DNA from 2 places in the Staphylococcus sp. M0911 genome. Region 1 is predicted to be linked to the other one. Evidence: a T-box and tRNA genes for the amino acid it is inferred to sense, from the RefSeq annotation. Region 1 holds a T-box; the other holds one or more tRNA genes.
The links. A T-box is a leader RNA that pairs with one kind of tRNA and senses whether it is charged. The one in region 1 lies ahead of serS (serine--tRNA ligase), so its partner is inferred to be a tRNA-Ser.
Positions count from the first base shown of each region.

Region 2: it encodes a tRNA-Ser, which carries the amino acid that the T-box ahead of serS (serine--tRNA ligase) is inferred to sense. The anticodon was not compared.

Region 1 is NZ_CP022881.1:2,859-14,212, reverse strand. It holds gene ssp1_RS00050 (AzlC family ABC transporter permease) at 1-140, opposite strand, end outside; gene serS (serine--tRNA ligase) at 468-1,754, opposite strand; T-box leader at 1,838-2,052, opposite strand; gene hutH (histidine ammonia-lyase) at 2,136-3,635, opposite strand; gene ssp1_RS00035 (NAD(P)H-hydrate dehydratase) at 3,969-4,781, shown strand; gene gyrA (DNA gyrase subunit A) at 4,894-7,572, opposite strand; gene gyrB (DNA topoisomerase (ATP-hydrolyzing) subunit B) at 7,609-9,543, opposite strand; gene recF (DNA replication/repair protein RecF) at 9,553-10,668, opposite strand; gene yaaA (S4 domain-containing protein YaaA) at 10,665-10,910, opposite strand; gene dnaN (DNA polymerase III subunit beta) at 11,241-11,354, opposite strand, start outside.
Region 2 is NZ_CP022881.1:2,284,093-2,295,446, reverse strand. It holds gene gltB (glutamate synthase large subunit) at 1-949, shown strand, start outside; gene ssp1_RS11175 (glutamate synthase subunit beta) at 965-2,428, shown strand; tRNA gene ssp1_RS11170 (tRNA-Ser) at 2,481-2,573, shown strand; gene treP (PTS system trehalose-specific EIIBC component) at 2,854-4,290, shown strand; gene treC (alpha,alpha-phosphotrehalase) at 4,366-6,003, shown strand; gene treR (trehalose operon repressor) at 6,029-6,763, shown strand; RNA gene ffs (signal recognition particle sRNA large type) at 6,855-7,124, shown strand; gene ssp1_RS11145 (GNAT family N-acetyltransferase) at 7,282-7,812, shown strand; gene dnaX (DNA polymerase III subunit gamma/tau) at 7,883-9,583, shown strand; gene ssp1_RS11135 (YbaB/EbfC family nucleoid-associated protein) at 9,673-9,990, shown strand; gene recR (recombination mediator RecR) at 9,995-10,591, shown strand; rRNA gene ssp1_RS11125 (16S ribosomal RNA) at 11,064-11,354, shown strand, end outside.

The DNA.
Region 1 (11,354 bases):
ATTAAACAAAGTAATATAATTTCTAATAAACTAAACTTTTGAGATGCAGCAACAATACCGAATGAAATACCAACACCTGCATATCCTAATAATGTTGGAATACATTCTTTAACACCTTGTCTAAATGTGAGATGGGTCATCTTGCCTCCCCTTTCTAGTACCAAATGCATTTACGTTTAAATAATAAACTCAAGTCTAATATACAATGATGAAAACGGCAATCACTTTAGACGTCGGTATGTGTGACGTAAGACAACCCTCATTTTAAAAACGTCGTAAATACAGCGTTTATAATATGACAGAATTTTCCGTAAACAATTAGACCCTCCTCTATTTTTGCATCTAAATTTTACTTAATGACCCTCCCCTACCCTCTTACTTTTGATTATTCGCATAAAAAATACGCGGCAATGATGGCTCTTCATTACCGCGCATTGTATAGCTTATTTATTCGCTAACAATCTAAATTATTTAGTTGGCTTTTGAATATGAGTTTTACCACCCATGAATGGTACTAAGGCTTCAGGGATTGTTACTGTACCATCTTCATTTTGGTAGTTCTCAACGATTGCTGCGAATGTACGACCTACAGCTAAACCACTACCGTTTAACGTATGCGCTAATTCAGGTTTAGCTGCATTATCACGTTTGAAACGGATATTGGCACGTCGTGCTTGGAAGTCAGTACAGTTTGAACATGAACTGATTTCTTTGTAGTCGTTATAGCTTGGTAACCATACTTCTAAGTCGTATGTTTTACTAGCACTGAAACCAATGTCTCCAGTACATAAGATAACACGACGATATGGTAATCCTAATTCTTCTAAGATCGCTTCAGCGTTTGTAGTCATTTCTTCTAAAGCATCCCAAGAATCTTCAGGTTTTTCAAAGCGTACCATTTCAACTTTGTCGAATTGGTGTAAACGAATTAAACCTCTTGTATCTCTACCAGCTGAACCCGCTTCACTACGGAAACATGCAGATTGTCCAGTGAATTTTTCAGGTAAGACACCTGGTTGGATGATTTCATCACGATAGAAGTTTGTTAAAGGTACTTCAGCAGTTGGAATTGTATATAATCCTTCTTTTTCCACTTTAAATAAATCTTCTTCGAATTTAGGTAATTGACCAGTACCATACATTGTATCAGCGTTAACTAATTGAGGTACCATCATTTCAGTGTAACCATGTTGTGTTGTATGTTTCGTAATCATGTAGTTCATTAATGCACGTTCTAATTGTGCACCGTCTCTTGTTAGATAAACGAAACGTGCACCAGAAATTTTAGCGGCACGATCGAAGTCAGCCATTTTAAGATCTTCTACGATATCCCAGTGTGCTTTCGCTTCGAAATCAAATTCACGTGGTGTACCCCACTTTTTAACTTCGATATTTTCTTCATCTGAAGCACCTTGTGGCACATCGTCATTGATAAGGTTTGGAATACGACATAGAATGTCTGTCATTTTATTATCAATTTCATTTAATTGTGTATCATATTCTTTAATGTCATCACCTAATTGACGCATTTCAGCAATAACATCATCAGCATTTTCTTTATTACGTTTTTTCTGAGCGATTTCTTCACTTACTTTATTACGTTTCGCTTTCATCTCTTCTGTCTTGCTTATTAATGTACGACGCTTTTCATCTAATTCTAATACCTCATCGACTACTTTAGGGTCGTCTCCTCTTAATTCAATTTTGCTCTTAACTTTGTCTGGCTCTGTTCTAAAAAGTTTAATATCTAACATGAAACCTTCATCCTTTCCCATAAAAAATATATATTTAGCATGCCAACTATGTATATAAAAGCATACAAAAAGACCACGCCCCGACAAGGGACGTGGTCTACGCGTTGCCACCCTATTTAACAAACAAAGCAAACACTTAATAAAATGTTACTTCATTTGCACTTAACTAAAATAACGGTTATTCGCCGATTGCTCACTAAATGTAGGTAGATTCACATTAAAGTGGATTACTTGTTCTCACTAACCACAAGCTCTCTGAAATCCATCAATAATACTACTTGGCCTACGAACAATGTTTTATTAACTTACTCACAATATAGCAAAGTTTTTTGTAATTTTCAAGTTATTTTAAAATTCAATCATTTTCATTTTATGAATGTCTTAATGATACGCACTATCCTTTAAGTACTGTGCTACGGCTTCTATATCCTTATGGAATTGTCTATCTTGTTTGATAGATGGCACAATGTTTCTAAATTCGTCATATTTGTCTCGTGTTTTAGGTGATAGTTGATTAACCCCTTTTAACTCAACTGCTTGTAACGCAATAATACATTCAATCGCAATAACACGTCGTGCATTTTCAATCATTTGATAACCATGTCTTGAAGCAATTGTACCCATAGATACATGATCTTCTTGGTTAGCTGAAGATGGGATAGAATCTACACTCGCTGGATGTGCTAGTGTTTTATTCTCTGATACTAAACTTGCTGCCGCATATTGCATAATCATCGCGCCACTTTGTAAACCAGGTTCAGGACTTAAGAATGCAGGTAGACCGTTATTCAATTGCGGATTCACTAGTCGTTCCACACGTCGTTCTGAAACATTCGCTAATTCACTGACACCTAACTTCAAATGATCAAGCGCAAAGGCGATAGGTTGTCCATGGAAGTTACCACCAGATATAACTGTTGTTTCACCGTCTTCATCAAAGATAAGTGGATTATCATTTGAAGCATTCATTTCAAACTCTAACTTTTCTTTTACGTAGTTAAACACTTGATAACTAGCGCCATGAATTTGTGGAATACAACGTAAAGAATACGCATCTTGAACACGAATCTCAGCTTGTCTTGTTGTTAACTTTGAATCTTCTAACCAATCACGCATACGTGCTGCGACATCTACTTGTTCTTGACTGTTTCTAACTGCATGCACTCTATGATCATATGCATCAACAATACCATTTAACGCTTGATGCGTGAGCGCCGCAATCCACTCTGCTTGGTAACCTAGGTCTTCCGCTTCAATATAGTTAATGACCCCTTGAGCAGTCATAGCCTGTGTGCCGTTAATTAATGCTAATCCTTCTTTAGCTTGTAAATGTAATGGTGCTCTTCCTAATTCATTTAAGACATAACGACTATCAACTTCTTCGTTTTTAAAGTAAACAAGCCCTTCACCAATAAGTGCTAAAGCTAAATGAGATAATGGTGCTAAATCCCCTGATGCACCGAGTGAGCCTTGTTGAGGAATCACAGGTATAATACGCTCATTAATGAAATATTTGAGCTGATCGACCAATTCTAACGTTACACCTGAATTTCCTTTTAATAATGTATTAAGACGTAAAATCATCATCACGAGTGATACTTCTTCAGAAAATGGTTCGCCCATCCCACAAGCGTGTGAACGTATTAAATTAACTTGTAAGTCATTATATTGAGTCGAATCAATACGCACATCACTAAATAAACCAAACCCTGTAGTGATCCCATAAATGGTTTCTTTATCATTAATAATTCTTTCTACTACACTTCTACTTTTTTTAACTCTTTCTAATGCTTCCTCAGTGATTTCAATTTTTAAATCTTGGTGTAATAATTGTTTAATATCCTCAATCGTTAAAGCATCTCCATTTAAAAATAAAGTCATAGAAACAGCTCCCCTTTATGTAGAATTAAAACTTCCATTATCAAAAAGTATACGTTTTCATTTTTATATAAACAATACTTTTTACAATTTTTATAATACATTAACAATTTAATTATTTAATACACTAAAATATTGTCACTGTTATATTAGGTTTCTATATCGTTACATTTCTTAAATTTCTATTGACGAAAGTGTATTACAGGTATAGTATTCATAATTGTATTTAAAAGCACACGCATCGTTGTGACTTATATTCAATATAAAATGAATCATTGAACATAGACCGGTCAGTATAATAGAAATAAATAATCCGGTAAAAGGAGGTTTAGGTAGATGGAAACTTTAGATACTATTAATATTCCTAAAAGAAAAGAAGAGTCTCATAAAGGGGATTACGGTAAAATCCTATTAATTGGAGGATCTGCCAATTTAGGTGGTGCAATCATGTTAGCAGCACGTGCATGTGTATTCAGTGGTAGTGGATTGATTACTGTAGCTACACATCCAACTAATCATGCTGCATTACATTCTCGATGCCCGGAAGCAATGGTTATCGATATTAACGATACAAAGATGCTTACTAAAATGATTGAAATGACAGACAGTATCTTAATTGGTCCAGGACTTGGCGTAGACTTTAAAGGAAATAATGCGATTACTTTCTTATTGCAGAACATCCAACCTCATCAGAATTTAATAGTAGACGGTGATGCTATTACGATTTTTAGTAAACTTAAACCTCAACTACCTTCATGTCGAGTAATTTTTACGCCACATCAAAAAGAGTGGGAACGTTTAAGTGGTATCCCAATTGAAGAACAAACATATGAGCGTAATCGTGAAGCGGTTGATCGTATTGGCGCGACAGTTGTTCTAAAAAAACATGGTACTGAGGTTTACTTTAGAAACGAAGATTATAAACTATCTATCGGTAGCCCAGCTATGGCAACTGGTGGTATGGGTGATACTTTAGCAGGTATGATTACTAGCTTCGTAGGTCAATTTGATAGTATTAAAGAAGCGGTAATGAGCGCCACATATACACATAGTTATATCGGAGAAAAGCTTTCTGAAACGATGTATGTCGTACCACCATCACGTTTAATCAATGAAATTCCATTCGCAATGAAACAATTAGAAGAATAGCTTATATAGGGAATATGGTCACATTTAACAGTCACCATATCCCTTTTTATTACATAAAAATAAGACTCCCCTGGTGATAGGGGAGTCTTATTTTTTTACTTTATATTATTGTTTATTCATCTTCATTATTGTCTGAATCATTTTCGATATCTTCATTTACGCGATCCATAAAGTCTTGTCTTACATCGATTCGTTCATCGCCATCTTGATTGTCTTCTGAACCTTGTTCTTCATCAGTAACTTCAGTTTGAATCGCTTTGCCTGGTGCGCCACCTTCAATAACTTCTTCGCTATTAGACTCACCTTGAGCATTATCACTTTCAATATCTGATTCTGCTTCATCAGCGTCATCTTCTTGTTTTACTTTAGCTACTGTTGAAACAAATTGGTCATCACCTAGACGCATAAGTCGAACACCTTGTGCAGAACGACCATTTTGTGAGATGTCATGTACATCTAGACGTATAATCACACCTGCATTCGTTACAACCATTAAGTCTTCTTCACCTGTAACAGTTGTAATACATACGATGTTACCATTACGTTCTGTAATTGTTGCCGTCTTAATACCTTTACCGCCACGATTTGATAATCGGTAATCAGCAACTGGTGTACGTTTACCGTAACCATTTTCAGTAACAACTAATACTTCATCTTCACTATTCGCATGTGCGACGTCTAAACCGACTACTTCATCACCTTCACGTAATGTGATACCTTTCACACCTGCTGCTGTACGGCCAAGTGGACGTAATGCTTTTTCAGAGAATCTAATCAATGAAGCATGTGCAGTACCAATAAGGATATCTTCTTCACCATCGGTTAGTCTAACTGCAATTAACTCATCATCTTCTTTAAAGTTAATCGCAATTTTACCATTCTTATTAATACGAGAGAAGTTACTTAATGATGATCGTTTAACGATACCTTTACGTGTTGCAAATACTAGGTAATCGTCTTCACTTTCAAGGTCTTTAACAGCAATCATTGTACTGATACTTTCATCATTTTCAAGTTCAATCGCATTAACAATTGGGATACCTTTGGATTGACGAGATAATTCTGGTACTTCGTAACCTTTAAGTTTGTATACGCGGCCTTTATTCGTAAAGAATAAGACATTGTCATGAGTACTTAAAGTAACTAATTGACTCACAAAGTCTTCTTCTAATGTATTCATACCTTGTACACCACGACCACCACGGTTTTGTGCACGATATGTAGATACTGGAAGACGTTTAATATAATTGTTATGACTTAATGTAATTACAATTTGTTCTTCTGGGATTAAATCTTCATCTTCTAAATCATCTAATCCGCCAAGTTGAATTTCTGTACGACGTTCGTCACCATAACGTTCTTTAATTTCTGTTAATTCGTCACGAACTAATTGTAGTAATACTTCTTCATCCGCTAAAATCGCTTCTAATTCATCAATATAAGCTAATAATTCGTTATATTCTGATTCAATTTTGTCTCTTTCTAAACCAGTTAAACGTCTTAAACGCATATCTAAGATAGCTTGTGCTTGTCTTTCAGATAACTTGAAGCGTTCTTGTAAGCTTTCCATTGCCACTTTATCTGTTTCAGATTCACGAATCGTACTAATGATTTCATCAATATGATCAAGTGCAATTCTTAAACCTTCTAAGATGTGGGCACGGTCTTTTGCTTTTCTTAAATTGTATTCTGTACGTCTACGTACAACCGTTTTTTGGTGTTCTAAGTAATGGACTAATGCTTCTTTAAGATTAATTAACTTAGGTCTGCCATTGACTAAGGCAATCATATTTACACCAAATGATGTTTGTAATGGTGTTTGTTTATATAAGTTATTTAAGATAACACTTGCGTTAGCATCCTTACGAATATCAATAACAACTCTTACACCCGTACGTAAACTTGTTTCATCACGTAAGTCAGTAATACCATCAATTTTTTTATCACGTACAAGTTCAGCAATTTTTTCGATCATTCGTGCTTTGTTAACTTGGAATGGAATTTCTGTAACAACAATACGTTGACGGCCACCGCCACGTTCTTCTATTTCAGCACGTGAGCGCATTTGTAAAGAACCTCTACCTGTTTCATAAGCACGTCTAATACCACTTTTACCTAAGATAAGACCAGCAGTTGGAAAATCTGGACCTTGAATATCTTCCATTAATTCACTGATTGAGATGTCTGGATTCTTACTTAAACTAAGCACACCATCAATCACCTCTGTCAAATTATGAGGTGGTATGTTAGTCGCCATACCTACGGCGATACCTGCCGCACCATTAACTAATAAGTTAGGGAAACGTGCAGGTAAGACTGCCGGCTCTCTTTCGTTACCATCATAGTTATCGATAAAATCAATTGTATCTTTATTGATATCACGTAGTAATTCTAGCGTAATTTTAGTCATACGCGCTTCGGTATAACGCATGGCAGCTGCGCCATCACCATCCATGGAACCAAAGTTACCTTGTCCATCCACAAGTGGATAACGATAACTGAATTCTTGTGCCATTCTTACCATAGCCTCGTAAATAGATGAGTCACCATGTGGGTGATATTTACCCATAACATCCCCAACGATACGTGCGGATTTTTTATATGGCTTATCTGGAGTCATACCTTGCTCATTTAATCCATACAGTATACGACGATGTACTGGTTTCAATCCATCTCTGACGTCTGGTAATGCACGAGAAACGATAACACTCATTGCATAGTCTAGGAATGATTCGCGCATTTCATTGGTTATATTTCGTTCATTAATTCTTGATTGAGGTAATTCAGCCATCAAGAGATCCTCCTTCAAAAGTTCAGTTCATAGTGCTTAGAAATCTAGGTTGGCATAGACCGCGTTATCTTCAATAAATTGTCTACGGTTTTCAACAACATCACCCATTAACATTTCAAATGTTTGGTCGGCATCAATTGCATCTTCTAATGTTACTTGTAACATTGAACGGTGTTCTGGATTCATCGTTGTTTCCCATAATTGATCGGCATTCATTTCACCAAGACCTTTATAACGGGCAATAGACCATTTAGGTGTTGGATTTAATTCTGCTTTTAATTTATCTAATTCTCTATCGTTGAAGACATAGTATTTTTGTTTACCTTGCGTTAATTTGTATAACGGTGGTTGGGCAATATATACATATCCCGCTTCAATTAGCGGTCTCATGAAACGATAGAAGAATGTTAATAATAATGTTCTAATATGAGCACCATCAACATCGGCATCTGTCATAATTACAATTTTATGATATCGTGCTTTACTAATATCAAATTCTCCACCAATACCAGTACCAAATGCTGTGATCATAGAACGAATTTCATTGTTATTTAAAATACGATCTAGACGTGCTTTTTCAACATTAAGAATCTTACCTCTCAATGGTAAAATTGCCTGTGTACTTGAGTCACGGCCTGATTTAGTAGACCCACCGGCAGAGTCCCCTTCGACTAAGAATATTTCACTTTCTTCAGGGTTTTTACTAGAGCAGTCAGCAAGTTTACCAGGTAAACTTGAAATCTCTAATGCTGATTTACGACGTGTCACTTCACGTGCTTTCTTTGCAGCTACACGTGCGCGAGATGCCATAATACCTTTTTCAACAATAATTCTACCAACGCTAGGGTTTTCATATAAGAAACGTTCAAAGTGTTCAGAGAATAATTTATCTACAACTTGTCGTACTTCAGAGTTTCCTAATTTTGTTTTCGTTTGACCTTCGAATTGAGGATCACCATGTTTGATAGAAATAATAGCTGTTAAACCTTCACGTGTATCTTCACCTGAAAGTCTATCTTTATCTTCTTTGATTATTTTACTGTTCATACCATAACTATTTAACACACGCGTTAACGCACGTTTAAAGCCATCTTCATGCGTACCACCTTCATACGTGTGGATATTGTTGGCATATGTTAATAAATTCGTTGAATAGCCTTTATTATATTGGATCGCAATTTCAACTTCGATATCATCTTTAGATTGGTGAATGTAAATAGGTTCGCCATGGATAGGTTCTTTATTTTCATTCAACATTTCTACATAAGACTTAATCCCACCCTCATAGTGATAAGAATCTTGTCTGATATCATCTTCGTCTCGCTCATCAGTTAAAGTGATTTGAATACCTTTGTTCAAGAATGCTAACTCACGAATACGTTGTTGTAATGTTTCATAGTTGTAAACTGTTGTTTCGGTAAAGATACTGCTATCTGCTTTAAAACGTATTGCTGTACCCGTCTTATCTGTGCTACCAATTTCTTTTAAATCAAATTGAGGTACACCTTTTTTATAGGCTTGGTGATAAATCGTATCGTTACGGTGTACGTATACTTCTAAATCTTCTGATAGGGCGTTAACAACAGATGAACCTACACCATGTAGACCACCTGATACTTTGTATCCGCCGCCACCGAATTTACCTCCGGCGTGAAGTACAGTTAAAATAACCTCAACTGCTGGACGTCCCATTTTTTCTTGAATATCTACTGGGATACCACGACCATTGTCAGTAACTTTAATCCAATTATCTTTTTCAATTGTTACGTTAATTTCGTCAGCATAGCCTGCTAATGCTTCGTCAATACTATTATCAACAATTTCCCATACTAAATGGTGCAAGCCTCTTTCTGAAGTTGAACCGATATACATACCAGGTCGTTTACGGACCGCTTCTAGTCCTTCTAATACTTGTATCTGCCCAGCACCATAATTATCTGTGTTGTTTACATCTGACAATGTATTCACCATCACTTTCTGTTACTTTATAATTTCACCTTGATTTATACGGTATAACTTAGCATTATTCATAATTTCATGATCAATACCGTCTACGGATGTCGTAGTTACAAATGTCTGTACTTTATGTTGAATTGTACTCAATAAGTGCGTTTGACGTGAGTCATCTAATTCACTCAACACATCATCTAGTAATAAAATTGGATATTCTCCAACTTCTATATTCATTAGTTCAATTTCAGCTAACTTAATCGACAATGCAGTTGTTCTCTGTTGACCTTGTGAACCATAAGTTTGCGCATCCATGCCGTTAACGTTAAAACCTAAGTCGTCACGATGTGGTCCAAAGAGACACACACCACGGTCTTTTTCTCTTTGAAGATTGTCATTAAGTAATGTCAGAATCTCTTCTAACATTTCTGATTCTGATTGATCCTGATGACTGAATTTCAAACTTGGTAAATACTTAAGCACCAATGCTTCACGCTCATTCGTAATGCCTGCATGAATAGGTTGAGCTAATTGTTCTAGTTCTTTAATAAAATGTTCACGACGCAACGTCACCTTTAACGCATATTCAGCAAATTGTTGATTTAAGACTTCCAGCATAGTGGTGTCAGTCTTATTACCAATTTGTAGCTGTTTTAGGTAGTTATTCTTTTGTTTTAAAATACGTTGATATTGAGAAAGGTCGTTCAAATAGACAGCTGATATTTGTCCTAACTCCATGTCTATAAAACGACGGCGTATTAGAGGTGATCCTTTCACGATATTCAAATCTTCCGGCGCAAAAAGAACCACGTTTAGATGTCCGATATATTGTGTTAGCCTACTTTGCTCTAGGTGATTGACCTTCACTTGCTTACCTCTTTTAGTAATGAACATCGTCAGTGGCATTGTGCCATGTCTATAGTTTAGCTCACCTTCTATTTTAGCATACTCAGAATCAAAACGTATGAGTTCCTTATCATTAGAAGTTCTGTGGCTTTTTGCCAAAGCTAAAGTGTAAATTGATTCAAGGAGATTCGTCTTTCCTTGTGCATTCTCACCTATGAGAATATTCACTTCAGGATGACAATCGATTGTAACCTGTTCATAGTTACGATAGTTTTCCAATTGGAGTGTATTTAATTTCATTGTTCACCTTGGTGAATGATTAAAAAAGCACCCGTATCTTCAGGCAATTCAGGTATATCGATACGATCATGGTGTTCTAATTTTTTGCCACGTCTAACTTCACGTTGACCATTAATTAAAACCTCGAAATCTTGTAGGAACCATTTCGCTTGGCCACCTGATTCAATAATACCTTCTGTTTTCAGAAATTGACCTAAAGTAATGTCACCTTCTACAACAACTTCTTGAATCAAATTCATCACTCCATTTCTTTTTATGTCATTAATATATTATACCTGTTTTGTGCTCAAATTTCATGTGAAACAAAGAATGTAAACGTTTACTTATAGTGATAATTTCTCTATTTTAAATTTCAATGCTATTTTACTTACGTTTTTGGAGTTGTATTAACGTCATTTTAATTTTAAAGGGCATATTAGCTTATTTTTCTATAAAACGATAAATTCCTCCTAAAAATAATTTCTTACGCTTAAACAAAGGCTCACACACTTTAAAATGAACTTTAAATAAAAAATAGCTGAGACATTTTATCTTGTCTCAGCTATTATTCGTTTTCGCTTTTTAAGTCATGATTAGTACGTACGGATTGGCAAGATTAATTGAGTAACTGAATCATCGTCTTTAGGTTTTAAAATGAACGGTTTCATCGTACCAAAGAATTCGACTTCGACTTCGTCATTATCAAT
Region 2 (11,354 bases), 160 kb from region 1:
ATTAATCAACATAGCTGATGGTCCTAATACTAAGGAAATAGCACAGAATCACCAATTAGATGAAGGTTTTGATTTGAATTATCTATATCCAGATGCCAAACAAAGTATAGAGGCAGGTCATGCATTTTCAGGAAGTTATACCATTAAGAACGTTCAACGTGATGTTGGCGTGATTACTGGTAGTGCGATTGCTAAACAATATGGGGAAAAAGGATTACCAGAAGATACGATTTATGTTAATACGGATGGCCATGCTGGTCAAAGTTTGGCTGCTTTTGCGCCAAAAGGATTAACGATACATCATAATGGAGATGCCAATGACTATGTCGGTAAAGGTTTGTCAGGTGGTACAGTCATTGTACAAGCACCTAATTCATTACGTGAAAATGAAATCATAGCAGGAAACGTATGCTTCTATGGTGCATCAAAAGGTAAAGCTTTTATTAATGGTAAAGCCGGAGAACGTTTCTGTATTAGAAATAGTGGTGCCGATGTGGTAGTTGAAGGTATTGGTGATCATGGACTTGAATATATGACAGGCGGCCACGTATTAATACTTGGCGATGTAGGAAAGAACTTCGGTCAAGGTATGAGTGGTGGCGTAAGTTATGTATTTCCAAGTGATATCAGTCAATTTAAGACGCAACATGCACTTAATACTTTGGAATTTAGTGAAGTTATGTATGACGAAGAAATGCAGTTTATTAAGAAAATGCTTGAGAGTCATGTGAAATATACACATAGTTCAAAGGCGCAAGATATATTACAACATTTCGATGACATAAAAAATCTAGTTGTCAAAGTGATACCTAAAGATTATAAATTAATGATGCAAAAAATTGATATTCAATTACGTCAACATAGTAGAAAAGACGATGCTATGTTAGCGGCATTTAATGATAACAGTTCAAGTGTTGATGAGACATTAAAACCAGCAGTAGTTTATTAAGAAAGAGGGATTATCATGGGCGAATTTAAAGGGTTTATGAAATATGAAAAGCAAGCATTAGCAGAATTGTCTTTGATTGATCGTCTTTCAAATCATCATGCATTTCAACAACGTTTTACAAAGGAAGATGCATCTACTCAAGGGGCGAGATGTATGGACTGCGGTACACCTTTTTGTCAAAGTGGATTATCCTATGGTTTTGAAACGATAGGATGCCCCATCGGCAACTATATTCCGGAATGGAACGATTTAGTTTATCGAGGAGATTTTAAAGCAGCATACGATAGACTTAGTGAAACGAACAATTTTCCAGAATTTACTGGACGTGTATGTCCAGCACCATGCGAACAATCATGTGTGATGAAAATTAATCGGAATTCAGTAGCTATTAAAGGAATTGAACGTACAATTATTGATGAAGCATATGAAAATGGATGGGTTAAGCCAAAATATCCTGAAGCGGATAGAGGGCAAAGTGTTGCTATCGTAGGAAGTGGACCAGCTGGGTTGACAGCAGCTGATGAACTTAACCATAGAGGCTATAAGGTCACAGTATATGAACGAGCTAAGGAACCCGGTGGCTTATTGATGTATGGTATTCCTAACATGAAATTAGATAAAGATGTGGTAAGACGTCGTATTAAATTAATGAAAGAAGCTGGCATTCAGTTTAAAACTGGCATTGAAATTGGTGTCGATATCAGTCGTGAAGATTTAGAATCAACATATGATGCTATTATTTTATGCACAGGTTCACAGAATGCTAGAGATTTACCGTTAGAGGGACGTATGGGTTATGGTATTCACTTTGCAATGGATTATTTAACAGAACAAACACGATTTTTAACTGGTGAAATTGACGAAGTAACTATCTCAGCTAAAGATAAGAATGTCATTATTATTGGTGCAGGAGATACGGGGGCAGATTGCGTGGCAACAGCGTTGCGTGAAAATTGTAAATCCATTGTGCAGTTCAATAAGTTTACGAAACTTCCTGAAGAAATCACTTTTGAAACCAATACATCGTGGCCACTTGCCTTACCAGTATTCAAAATGGATTATGCACATAAAGAATGTGAAGCGAAATTTGGTAAAGAGCCACGTGCATATGGTGTTCAAACAATGAGATATGATGTGGACGATACTGGGAAAGTGAGAGGGCTTTATACACAAATATTAAGAGAGACTGAAGACGGTACGGTGATGGAAGATGGACCAGAACGATTTTGGCCAGCAGATTTAGTTATACTTTCCATTGGCTTTATAGGTACTGAAATCACCATTCCACAATCATTTGGTATTAAAACCGAACGAAACAAAATTGTGGCTAATGACAAAGACTTTAGAACGAATCATTCGAAGATCTTTGCTGCTGGGGATGCACGAAGAGGACCTAGTCTTGTTGTATGGGCTATTAAAGAAGGTAGAGCCGTAGCTGATGCAGTTGAAACGTATTTAAACCAAGAAATTCTAGTGTAAAAAAGAATTGACTTTTAATGAACACTATTATATGATAATTATTGTGTTCAATGGAGGAATACCCAAGTCCGGCTGAAGGGATCGGTCTTGAAAACCGACAGGGCCTTAACGGGCCGCGGGGGTTCGAATCCCTCTTCCTCCGCCATTAGAATTTTAAATCCAAGACTAATAGATATAAAAGGCAAGTATTCATTTTATGATGAGTATTTGCCTTTTTTATTTGCCTTTTTATATAGCGACGTTAAGACGGAATTGAACAACGCAGTGCTGACAGTTTTATATGCCTAATAAAGGGGCAGTTTTTAATTGAAACGTGACTCATTTGTGTCTTTGAAGTAAAAGATTATATGAATTTAGTTGAAAGCCTTTACATAACTTGTCTAGACAAGTTATACTTTGTGTAAGATAACAAAGGAGTGAGGGCTATGGCTGTAAAAAAACAAGATGTAAAAGCCATTGTAGATGCAATTGGGGGGAAGGAGAACCTAGATACTGCGACACACTGTGTAACAAGACTACGGTTAGTATTAAAAGATGATAATAAAGTAGATAAAGATGCGTTGAGTGATAATCCATTAGTAAAAGGACAATTCAAAGCAGATCATCAGTATCAAATTGTTATTGGGCCGGGAACGGTAGATGAAGTTTATAAACAATTTGTAGCAGAAACAGGAGCAGAAGAAGCTTCAAAAGACGACGCTAAACAAGCTGCAGCTAAAAAAGGGAATCCAATTCAAAGATTGATTAAATTATTGGGGGATATATTTATACCAATCTTACCAGCGATTGTAACAGCTGGGTTATTAATGGGGATCAATAACATTTTAACTATGGAAGGGTTATTTGGTCCTAAAAAGTTAATAGACATGTACCCACAAATTGCGGACATTTCAAATATAATTAATGTCATCGCAAGTACCGCTTTCATTTTCTTACCTGCTTTAATTGGTTGGAGTAGTATGCGTGTATTTGGAGGAAGTCCAATTTTAGGATTGGTTTTAGGGCTTATCTTAATGCATCCGCAACTTGTATCACAATATGATATTGGTAAAGGGCATATACCAACTTGGAATTTATTTGGCTTAGAAATTAAGCAGCTTAATTATCAAGGACAAGTTTTACCAGTATTATTAGCAACATATGTGTTAGCTCAATTAGAGAAAGTACTAAACAAAGTTGTACATGATTCTATTAAGATGCTCGTAGTTGGACCGGTAGCATTGTTGATTACAGGTTTCTTAGCGTTTATAGTTATAGGACCTATTGCCTTAATATTAGGCACAGGCATTACAAATGGCGTGACTTATGTATTTGAACATGCAGGCTGGTTAGGTGGCGCGTTATATGGTTTATTATATGCACCACTTGTAATAACAGGTTTACATCACATGTTCTTAGCCGTTGATTTCCAATTAATGGGTAGTAGTTTAGGCGGTACATATTTATGGCCAATTCTAGCGATTTCAAATATTTGCCAAGGTTCAGCGGCATTTGGTGCATGGATTGTCTATAAACGTAAGAAAATGGTTAAAGAAGAAGGACTTGCGTTTACTTCAGGTATTTCAGGTGTATTAGGCGTAACTGAACCAGCTTTATTTGGTGTGAACTTACCATTAAAATATCCTTTTATTGCGGCCATTCTAACTTCAAGTGTACTAGGTGCTTTCATTGGTGCTCACAAAGTATTAGGTAGTGTTGGTGTAGGTGGTTGGCCTGCATTTATCTCAATCAAAAGTGAATTTTGGTGGATCTATCTTCCAGCTACATTAATTGCGACAATTGTTCCAGCTGTGTTAACAATAGTATTTTCAAGATTTAGTAATCAAAAAGCTAAAAAGATGGTCGACACATCTAATTCATAAAAAAGTAAAGCGTTCAAGTTGATTAAACCTCTGAGCGCTTTTTATTTTCATATAATACATAAAGGTGGTTTAACAATGAGTGAACAAGACTGGAGAAAATCAGTTGTTTATCAAATATATCCCAAATCATTTAATGATACGACAGGCAATGGTGAGGGTGATTTAAAAGGTATTATTGAGAAACTAGATTATTTACATTTTCTAGGCGTAGATTACATATGGTTAACGCCAATTTATGAATCGCCTATGAACGATAATGGGTATGATATTAGTAATTATCTTACTATTAATGAACAATTTGGTACTTTAGAAGATTTTAAAGTTTTAGTGAAAGAAGCTCATCGACGAGATATTAAAGTAATGATGGATATTGTGATTAACCATACATCAACAGAACATCAATGGTTTAAGGAAGCCATTCAATCTAAAGATAGTCCTTATCGAGACTATTATTTCTTTAGACATTCAGAGGATGGACCGCCCACAAATTGGGAATCCAAATTCGGAGGTAATGCATGGCAATATGATGAAAAAAGTGATGACTATTATTTACACTTATTTGATGTTACTCAAGCAGATTTAAATTGGGATAATCCAGAAGTTAGACAAGCCCTTTATCAAATTGTCAATTATTGGATTGATTTTGGTGTGGATGGTTTCCGGTTTGATGTGATCAATCTTATTTCCAAAGGTGAATTTAAGGACTCTGACAAAATCGGAAAAGAGTTTTATACGGATGGACCCAAAGTGCATGAGTATTTACATGAATTGAATCAACATACATTTGGTAATAAGAATATGATGACTGTCGGTGAAATGTCGTCTACTACCATTGATCACTGTATTAAATATTCTAATCCAGAAAGAAAAGAATTGAGTAGTGTATTTAATTTCCATCATTTAAAAGTAGATTATCCTGACGGTGAAAAATGGGCTAAGGGTAGTATGGATTTTCAACAACTTAAAAAAATATTGATGGATTGGCAATTAGGTATATATGAAGGTGGTGGCTGGAATGCGATATTCTGGTGTAATCACGACCAACCACGTGTAGTTTCACGCTTCGGGGATGATAGTTCTGAATCTTTACGTCAAGCAAGCGCTAAAACATTAGCCATCTCACTACACATGCTACAAGGGACACCATATATTTATCAAGGCGAAGAAATTGGTATGACCAACCCTCATTTCAATTCAATAGATGCTTATAGAGATGTAGAATCATTAAATGCTTATGATTATTTGAAAAATCAGGGATACAACGAGCAAGAAATTTTAGAAATATTAGATCAAAAATCACGTGACAACTCTCGTACGCCAATGCAATGGAATGCAACAAATCATGCAGGTTTTACAACTGGAGAACCTTGGATTTCTATTCCTCAGAACTATCACCATATTAATGTGGAACAAGCAATGAAAGATTCTGAGTCTATTTTACACACATATAAAACATTGATTTCATTAAGACATCATCACGATATAATAACTTATGGTAATATTGAACCGATGTATATGGAACACGAACAATTATTTGTATATCGTCGTCATTATCGCAATCAAACTTGGTTGGTTATTGCTAATTTCTCTAAAGAACCTGTATTATTACCTGAAGATTTAGATGTCTCAGGTGATGTAATTATTCAAAATGGAATATTAGAGCAACGTCAAATGTCAGGCTTTGGTGCAATTGTGGTTGAAACGGCGAAGTAATTTTATGTAAAAAGAGGATCTCAACATGACTCAAAAGAAATTCATTACTATTTATGAACAGTTAAAAAATCAGATTTTATCAGAACAATACCAATATGGTGATCAAATACCGTCAGAGAATGAATTGGTATCTAATTATGGGACGTCTAGAGAAACGGTTCGTAAAGCGCTGGAGCTGTTAGCGAATGATGGCATGATTCAAAAGATTAGAGGAAAAGGGTCTGTTGTTATATACCAAGGAATCACTGAATTTCCGTTTTCAGAGTTGATTAGTTTCAAAGAAGTACAAGATCAATTAGGCTTGAAACACCATACTGAACTTATTGTTAACGAAGAAGTTAATGCAGGCGATTATGAAAGAGTAAGGTTAGCATTAGGATTAAAAAATGATGATATATTGCTTCATGTTATTCGCGCACGTTCAATTCAAGACAAGGTGAAAATCTTAGATGAAGATTTTTTCTTGAAATCTGTAGTTACATCTATTCCTAATAGCGTTGCGAAACAATCTATATATAACTATTTAGAAAATGATTTAGAGCTAGATATCAGTTACTCAAGTAAATCTATTACTTTTGAACCATTTTCAAGATTAGACTATGAGATGTTTGGCGATATTAACCCTCCTTATACAGCGACAGTGCGAAGTACAGTATATTTAAAGGATACGACACAGTTTCAATATAATATATCTAAACATCTTGCGACTGAATTTAAATTTAAGGAGTTTTCAAGACGTCGAGAAAATTTATTGCAATAGAGTCGAAGCTGAACGAATTTATGATAGATATTTATAGTTGTAAGATTTTAAGCTTGCAAACATAATAGTAATTATAGTATTATAAATCTTACCGTGCTAGGTGGGGAGGTAGCGGTTCCCTGTACTCGAAATCCGCTTTATGCGAGACTTAATTCCTTTGTTGAGGGCGTATTTTTGTGAAGTCTGCCCGAAGCACGTAGTGTTTGAAGATTTCGGTCCTATGCAATATGAACCCATGAATCATGTCAGGTCCTGACGGAAGCAGCATTAAGTGGACTCTCATATGTGCCGTAGGGTAGCCGAGATTTAGCTAACGACTTCGGTAACGTTTGTGATATACGTTCGATTCAAAGGTGCACGGTTTTTAAATTTATAAATAATAATATCGAATATAGATTTGAGCGACTTGTATGATGAGTCGCTCTCTTTTTATATAAATAGATAAATGTGACATAATTTGATAAAGTTATAACGATAAAACAAACGAAATAGCTAATGACGTAAATGGTGGTGTAAAGATGCAAATCTATTTGAGTACCTTAACAGAAGTGGATTATGAAGAATCATTAAATAGTATTGAAGCAAATTACGATGAACAACCGGAAGCAAGTTGGCAGGAAAAAGCGCTTGTTAAAACATTAAGAAAGTCAGATGACTATAATTATGAGTTAGAAGTAATAGCGAAGAACGAACAAAATGAAGTGATTGGACATATCATGCTTGTCGAAGTCAGAGTGATTTCAGAAGAGAAAACATATACCGCTTTGACTGTCGCGTCACTATCAGTAAAAAAGGAATTAAGAAATCAAGGATTAGGTAAAGCACTAGTCCAAGCTGTTGAAGAACGTGCGAAGTCAGAAGGGTACACTACTATTGTAGTTGATCGAGAAACATCATACTTTACTCAATTAGGCTATCAATTAGCAAATGACTATAATTTATATTCTAAGGATGAAGATGTCACGCAGCCTTTATTAGTGAAGTTTCTATGGGATAATTTAACAGACCAACCAATTGGACAAGTAAAATATCCAAGTATTATGCGTTAAAGAATTTTTATTGATGAACAGGCTAGCACAAATGATATAATAGAGAGTAATTGCAAACGGAGGTGCTAAGGTGAATTATCAAGCGTTATATCGTATGTATCGTCCTCAAAGTTTTGATGACGTCGTCGGACAAGAGCACGTAACTAAAACTTTACGAAATGCGATATCTAAAGGGAAACAATCCCATGCCTATATATTTAGCGGCCCTAGAGGGACAGGAAAAACAAGTATTGCTAAGGTGTTTGCTAAAGCTATAAATTGTACAAATAGTACAGACGGGGAACCATGTAATGAGTGTGCAATTTGTAAAGGTATCACTCAAGGCACTAATTCTGATGTGATTGAAATAGATGCTGCGAGTAACAATGGTGTTGATGAGATTAGAAATATTAGAGATAAAGTTAAATACGCACCAAGTGAATCCGAATACAAGGTTTATATTATTGATGAAGTTCATATGTTAACGACAGGTGCTTTTAATGCGTTATTAAAAACATTAGAAGAACCACCTGCACACGCAATTTTCATATTAGCTACGACTGAACCTCACAAAATCCCACCAACTATTATTTCAAGAGCGCAAAGATTTGATTTTAAAGCTATCAGTTTAGAACAAATTGTCGAACGTTTGAAATACGTGGCTGATTCACAGTCATTACCTTACGATGATGAGGCGCTAGAATTTATTGCTAAGGCCTCTGAAGGTGGTATGCGAGATGCGTTAAGTATTATGGACCAAGCCATTGCTTTTGGAGATGAACATTTAACATTACAAGACGCGTTAAATGTTACAGGTAGTGTGGATGAAGCATCGTTAAATAAATTATTTAAAGATGTGGTTAAAGGCGATGTTAAGGCATCATTTACGAGGTATCATCAATTTGTTACTGAAGGAAAAGAAGTCAATCGTTTAATAAATGATATGATTTATTTCGTCAGAGATACAATTATGAATAAAACATCTAACCAAGAAGTCGAATATGACGCACTTCTTCATTTTGACTTGGATACCTTATATCGCATGATTGATATTATCAATGACACATTAGTATCTATACGTTTTAGTGTGAATCAAAGCGTGCATTTCGAAGTACTGTTGGTAAAATTAGCTGAAATGATTAAAGCTAAACCAGAAACAGTGCAAAATGTTGCTACAACACAAGTTGCTACAGAACCTAATAATGACGTTTTATTACAGCGTATGGAACAATTAGAGCAGGAATTGAAAGTATTAAAATCGCAAGGTGTATCGGCATCAGGACAGACGCAATCACCGAAAAAACCAGTTAGAAGTCAACAACGCTCAAAAAATGCTTTTTCTATGCAACAAATTGCTAAAGTGTTAGATAAAGCCAATAAAGATGATATCAAACTACTCAAAGATCATTGGCAAGAAGTTATTGATCATGCTAAAAACAATGATAAAAAGTCCTTAGTAAGTTTACTTCAAAATTCAGAACCAGTAGCAGCAAGCGAAGATCATGTGTTAGTGAAATTTGAAGAAGAGATTCACTGTGAAATTGTTAATAAAGACGATGAAAAGCGTAACAATATAGAAAGTGTAGTCTGTAATATCGTTAATAAAACTGTCAAAGTAGTGGGTGTTCCCTCAGATCAATGGTTACGTGTAAGAGCAGAATATCTTCAAAACAGAAAACAGGATCAACATAATGAAGCGGAAAAAATAGAAACTGAGCCAGAACAAGAAGATGTAGCACAAAAGGCGAAAGATTTATTTGGAGAAGAAACAGTACATATGATAGATGATTAGCTACACATGACAAGGCTAATATTCGTATGTATAATATAAACAAAGTTATTATTTAAAGAATTCAAGGAATTACAAGGAGGAAATAGATTATGCGCGGTGGCGGAAATATGCAACAAATGATGAAACAAATGCAAAAAATGCAAAAGAAAATGGAACAAGAACAGGAAAAATTAAAAGATGAACGTGTTGAAGGTACAGCTGGTGGCGGCATGGTTACTGTAACTGTTACTGGACACAAAGAAGTAGTAGATGTACAAATCAAAGAAGATGCAGTAGATCCAGATGACGTTGAAATGTTACAAGACTTAGTATTAGCAGCTACTAATGAAGCGATGAACAAAGCTGATAAGTTAACACAAGAACGCTTAGGTAAACATACTCAAGGCTTAAATATCCCTGGAATGTGATAAGATGCATTATCCAGAACCCATATCCAAACTTATAGATAGTTTTATGAAATTGCCAGGCATTGGTCCTAAGACCGCTCAACGTCTGGCATTTCACACATTAGATATGAAAGAAGATGACGTCGTTCAATTTGCGAAAGCGCTCGTAGATGTAAAGCGTGAACTTACCTATTGTAGTGTGTGTGGACATATAACTGAAAAAGATCCTTGTTATATTTGTGAAGATAAACAAAGAGATCGCTCAGTTATTTGTGTTGTTGAAGATGATAAAGATGTCATAGCAATGGAAAAAATGAGAGAGTTTAAAGGCTTGTATCATGTTCTACATGGCTCGATATCACCTATGGATGGTATAGGCCCTGAGGACATAAATATACCAGCATTGGTTGAACGCTTGAAAAATGATGAAGTTAAAGAGTTAATACTCGCTATGAATCCAAATCTTGAAGGCGAATCAACAGCAATGTATATTTCCCGTCTTGTTAAACCAATAGGCATTAAAGTAACTCGTCTAGCACAAGGATTATCTGTAGGCGGAGATTTAGAATATGCAGATGAAGTAACATTATCTAAAGCGATAGCTGGTAGAACTGAAATGTAGTTAAAAACACTGATGCGTAACGTGTCAGTGTTTTTTAATTTTTGTTTAATAAAATGTAAAAAAAGTTAAAGTTTGTATATAGTGAGATTTTAGAAGTGAATTACGATGTAAATCAAAAAAATCATCCAAAAAACGAACTTTTATAATAACGTTTATTATATTATACGAAATCAGACACACCAAGAGATTTACACAGGAAAGAAAGTGTAAATTTTACTGTTGTTAAAAGTTTTGAATGTCTGTATAGTATATATTTGTTGAGCGAAACAAAGCGAAAACAACACAAATCACTTCAAAAATTAATTTTAAAAAGTTATTGACTTTCGAGTTAATAAGGCGTATAATTAATTATTGTCGGTAAAAGAAATGAACATTGAAAACTGAATGACAATATGTCAACGTTAATTCCAATAATGTAACGAAAGTTACAACAATTAATTTAGTTTTATGAGCTAATCAAACATCATAATTTTTTATGGAGAGTTTGATCCTGGCTCAGGATGAACGCTGGCGGCGTGCCTAATACATGCAAGTCGAGCGAACAGATAAGGAGCTTGCTCCTTTGACGTTAGCGGCGGACGGGTGAGTAACACGTGGATAACCTACCTATAAGACTGGGATAACTTCGGGAAACCGGAGCTAATACCGGATAACATATTGAACCGCATGGTTCAATAGTGAAAGGCGGCTTTGCTGTCACTTATAGATGGATCCGCGCCGTATTAGCTAGTTGGTAAGGTAACGGCTTACCAAGGCAACGATA